DNA from 2 places in the Tenggerimyces flavus genome. Region 2 is predicted to be linked to the other one. Evidence: riboswitches for the same ligand, from Rfam matches in the RefSeq annotation. Region 2 holds a riboswitch; the other holds the start of a gene.
The links. Region 2 has a riboswitch for cyclic di-AMP ahead of JOD67_RS26540 (C40 family peptidase). Riboswitches for the same ligand answer to the same signal wherever they lie in the genome.
Positions count from the first base shown of each region.

Region 1: linked by a shared signal. The riboswitch ahead of JOD67_RS41310 (LysM peptidoglycan-binding domain-containing protein) and the one ahead of JOD67_RS26540 (C40 family peptidase) in region 2 are both predicted to bind cyclic di-AMP.

Region 1 covers NZ_JAFBCM010000001.1:5,021,641-5,024,018, forward strand. Annotated here, with positions in the region: gene JOD67_RS23460 (hypothetical protein) at 1-49, shown strand, start outside; gene JOD67_RS23465 (TetR/AcrR family transcriptional regulator) at 53-433, opposite strand; gene JOD67_RS41310 (LysM peptidoglycan-binding domain-containing protein) at 615-1,352, opposite strand; cyclic di-AMP (ydaO/yuaA leader) riboswitch at 1,360-1,534, opposite strand; gene JOD67_RS23475 (phosphatase domain-containing protein) at 1,634-2,131, opposite strand; gene JOD67_RS23480 (S9 family peptidase) at 2,216-2,378, opposite strand, start outside.
Region 2 covers NZ_JAFBCM010000001.1:5,670,383-5,672,760, reverse strand. Annotated here, with positions in the region: gene JOD67_RS26545 (hypothetical protein) at 357-593, shown strand; cyclic di-AMP (ydaO/yuaA leader) riboswitch at 878-1,038, shown strand; gene JOD67_RS26540 (C40 family peptidase) at 1,140-2,120, shown strand; gene JOD67_RS26535 (gluzincin family metallopeptidase) at 2,216-2,378, shown strand, end outside.

The DNA of each region.
Region 1 (2,378 bases), 650 kb from region 2:
GATCGTGTCGTCGGGCTGCTCGACGTTGGGTGGGTCGATCCAGCGGTAGTTGTCACTGGTGAGGCTCTCGGCCCAGAGGATTCCGGTGCCGTCGATCTGCCAGGGATTGGCCTGGCGTACGGCGTTCTCGATGCCCGCGGCGGGGTATCAGCTCGTGCAGCAAGCGGAAATGGCCCGGGTCGTTCTTGGCCTGCTCGACGAGCCCGTCGACCATCGTGCGGAGCGCTTGGGGTCCGTCGGCGCGGTCCTGGTCGAGCTCGAGGGGCATGAGCATGCGCGCCGTGATGGCGTGCTCGATGACCGCACGGACGAGGGCTTCCTTGGTGGGGAAGTAGTAGTGCAGCGTCGCCACCGTGATGCCGGCCCTTGCGGCGACATCGCGGGTACGGAGATTGGCCAACCCGTGCTGGCGGATCACCTCGTACCCGGCCACGATCAGCCGCTCCCGCCGTTCCTCCGAGCGCGGCCACGGAGAGTTGTTGGACAGATCTCGGCCTCTATCCCGACATCTGTCCAACAACTCCCGGGGCGCCGGCGAGCAAGCAGCCTGGACACGACGAAACCCCGCCCGGAGGGGTCGGGCGGGGCTTCGTTGTTACTTCAAGAGGGCCGGATCAGCCGAGGAGGAGCTTCTCACCTGGGAAGATGAGGTCGGGGTTGCCACCCACGAGGCTCTTGTTGAGCTTCGCGAGCTGCTGCCAACCGCCCGTGACCTTGTTCGCACGCGCGATCTTGGACAGCGTGTCGCCGCCCTTGACCACGTAGCTCGCACCTGCGGCGGCCTTGCGGTTCGCCGGGGACGTACGCACCGTGCGGGTCGACTTCTCCTCGGAGCTGCTCGACTTGCGCTCCGTCGAACGCGAGGTCCGCTTGCTGGACTTCTCGCGGTCGTCGTTCTTCTTCTCGCTGGAGTCGCTGCTCTTCTTCTTGGGCGTCTCGGGCGCACCCGGGTCACCGCCCTTGTCGCTGCGGCCGAGGCCCAACTTGCGCGAGCAGGCGGGCCATGCGCCCCAGCCCTGCCCAGCGAGGGTCTTCTCGGCGATCGCGATCTGCTGCATCTTCGTCGCCTTGTCGGCGCGCGAGGCGTACTTCGTTCCGCCGAACGCACGCCAGGTTCCCTTGGTGAACTGCAGGCCACCGTAGAACCCGTTGCCGGTGTTGATGTGCCAGTCGCCACCACTCTCGCACTGCGCGAGCCGCTCCCAGGTCTTGAGGCTCGCTGCTTCTGCCGGCAGTGCCATCCCCATCACGGGCACGGCGACTGCGACGCCGCTGACGGCGGCGACGGTGGTGATGCGCTTGGCGGTCTGTTTCGAACGGCTTGCGCCGCGGTGCTTCCCCTTATAGGGCATGCTGATCCGATCCTCTCGGCGCCTGCGGAGTCAGCTGTCGGATTCGGGCGAGAGGTGTGCCCGGCCACCCGTAGGTGGCTTCACCCCAAGGACTCCCACTAATGGGGGCCCGGTGGTGGGTCCTCCGTCTCCGCCCTGCATGTACTCGTAGGTTGTGGTCCGCCGGGCGGAGTTCGGCGAGACGGGCCACAATCGCGCCACCTCCGAGGCGCGACCGGACAGACTCTACGTCGTGACCTTTTCGTTAACAACCGGGGGGATCGGGCATGTGGATAGCGGGGTCACGTCCGTCCGTCTCGTTCCTGAGCATCACTGAGCGCGTCGAATAGTCCGATTTGACCGGGGTCGTCCTGGGTGTTCGACGGCTTTCCCCAGGTCGCCTCGAGCACTGTGAAACCCTGCGCGCGGGCGGCCGAACACACCTCAAAATCGTCGTCGACGAGCAGTGCGACTCGGCGTGTCGCGGCGATTCTCTTGAGAATTTCGACCTTTGTTATGCGCGCTGGGCGACGGTCGTTCGGCCGTCGCAGCAACAGTTCTCCGGCCGGGATTCCGTGGGTGGAAAACCACTTCTCGGTGTCGCGGCGACAGTGTTCCGGCCGCCCGGACAAATAGGTCACGTCGTACCGTTCCGCCAGCTCTCGCGCGACCGCGAGCCCCTCGGGAAGGAGCGGATCGTCGACAGCTGCGGCAAAGAACGCGTCCCAGTTCTTCGGGCGTTTCGCTACGTGATGTAGTCGGTGGGTGACGTCGGCGAGGACGCCGTCGATGTCGACCACCGCGACGGCTCGGGGCTCAGGCATGAGAGAAGAATCCCAGGAGCGGTCCTCAACCGGCCAGCCGCTCCCGGTCAGCTCGAGCGTTCAGACGTACTTGGTGATCCAGGCGCGGACCTCGGCGAGCAGGTGCCGCTGGTGCGCGGCCTCGGCGATCGCGTGGCCCTCCCGCGGATAGGTGACCAATCGCACAGTGGCGTCGTGGTCGAGCAGCGCCCGGTGGAAGCCGATCCCCTGCGAGACGGGCACG
Region 2 (2,378 bases):
TCGGCCCGCCCATGTCGGCCCGCCCATGTCGGCCCGCCCATGTCGGCCCGCCCATGTCGGCCCGCCCATGTCGGCCCGCCCATGTCGGCCCGCCCATGTCGGCCCGCCCATGTCGGCCCGCCCATGTCGGCCCGCCCATGTCGGCCCGCCCATGTCGGCCCGCCCATGTCGGCCCGCCCACCGCGGCCTGGCCACCCTCCCCGACTTGGCCACCATCCCCGCACCCCAGCCACGGGCCGAAGCAGGTCGCCGCGGGCGTTGTCAAGGGGTTGTCGGTGGGCCCGTCTAACGTGCGGAGCGGATCGCCCAGCCGCCTACTTCCCCCTTGGCAGGGCGCAGACCGGATGGAGTGGAAGATGCGGATCGACTGTGACAGCTGCGAGGTCCGGGGCCTCGCGTGCGGCGACTGTGTGGTCGCCGTCCTGCTGGGCGCCCCGCCGAGTGAGCTCGACCTCGACGATGCCGACAGGGCGGCTTTGCAGGTGTTGGCCGATTCCGGCCTGGTGCCGCCGTTGCGCCATGCCAGCATCGAGATTCGGCCTCGCGTGCCCGCCCAGGTGAGCCAAAAGCCCGCCCTCAGGCGCGGCGCCTAACGAGCCCCAAAGACAGTTGCGGAGCGTGATCGACCAGGCTCTGACCTGCGCAACGCCAGTCCAAGAGGCGTCCCGCCAGGAGGAAGCAGAACCCGCATCGCGGGACGGCGCGACACGTTATCTGACACTGCGTAGCCAACTTGACACGGAACGTGATGGACGGTTTTCTTCCCCAGAACGACACAACACGCCAACGGGGATTTGAAGGATCACGAAATGGTCACTAGAGTCCCCCGCCAGGTACTTGTTCCACGGTCGGCCGTAGGGCCGACGCAGGTACCTCGCTGAGTCGAAGGCCGGAAGCCATCCGGCTAGAGAACCGGGGAACCACGCACTTGGGGTGAATCGGAGCCGGCGCGGAGAAGTCAGACCGCGACGGTGACGTAGGGCAAACTTCCCGGCCCGAACCCGTCAGCTCACCCGGTAGGCGTCTGAGGAAGGAAGGAACCACCTCCCGTGCCAATTGGCCGGACTCATCGCACCAAAGGTGCGTTGCTTGCCTTTGGTTCCGCACTTCTCGCGGCCACCGTTCTCATCCCAGGCTCTGTGGGGTACGCCGACCCGCAGAAGAAGCTCGAAGACGTGCGCAAGCAGGTCGAGGAGCTCGAGCACAAGGCCGAGGAGTCCGCGGAACTCTCCAACGAGCTGACCGACAAGAAGGAATCCAGCGGTCGCCGGTTGGACAAGCTCAAGGCGGACACCAAGCGTCAGCAGCAGAAGGTCGCCGCGCTGCGCCGGCACATCGGGCAGCTCGCCGCGGCCGACTACCGCACTGGCGGCATGGACACGACCGTCCAGCTGTTGCTCGCCAAGAACCCCGACGACTTCCTCGCCCACATGACCACCGCTCAGGCCTTCGCCGGCCAGCAGGGTGACACGCTCACCCAGCTGAAGGTGGAGCAGAAGCGGCTCGTCGAGCGCCAGTCGCTCGTGCGGGCGGAGCTCAGCCGCTTCAAGGAGGCGGAAGAGGGCGCCGCGGCCAAGATGAAGGAAGCCGACGACCGGCTGGCCGCATCGAAGGCCGTGCTCAAGCAGCTGACCGCCGACGAGCGCGAGCGCCTCGAGAAGCAGCGTGAAGAGCGCGAGGAGCGCGAGCGCCGCCCCAGCCGCGACAAGGACCGCGACAACCCGGGCGACCCCGCACCCGACGAGGACCCGCCGGCGCCGCCCCCGGGCTCCGGTCGCAACGCGATCGCGTTCGCCGAGGCCAAGCGGTACATCGGCGTTCCGTACGTCTTCGGTGGCGAGAGCATGAGCGGCGTCGACTGCTCCGGCCTCACGTTGAAGGCCTGGGAGGCCGCGGGCGTCAACCTGCCGCACTCCTCCCGCAGCCAGTACGCGGTGTCGACGAAGATCTCCAAGTCCGAGCTGCAGGTCGGCGACCTGGTGTTCTTCTACGGTCGCCGCAGCCACGTGGGCCTCTACGCCGGCAACGGGATGGTGCTGCACGCACCGCGCCCGGGCAAGAGCGTGACATACATCAAGATGTCCTACATGCCGGTCAACGGCTACGGCCGCCCGGGCTGAGCCCGAGCACCAGCCTCAACGAACGGCCCCGGCCCGCTACTCGCGGGTACCGGGGCCGTTCGGCATGTCGGCGCACGTTCCGTACGATGCCTTCCGTGCGTCCGTCGAGCCCGACCGTCCTGGTGCGGTTCCTGCTCGCGGTCGCCATGCTCGTCGTGGCCGCCGTCGTGGCCGGGTTCTTCACCGCGCGCGGTGGGCCGGTTCCGTCCGCGGCGAACGCACGCGGTTACGTCGCCGAAGACCGACCGCCCGTCCGCG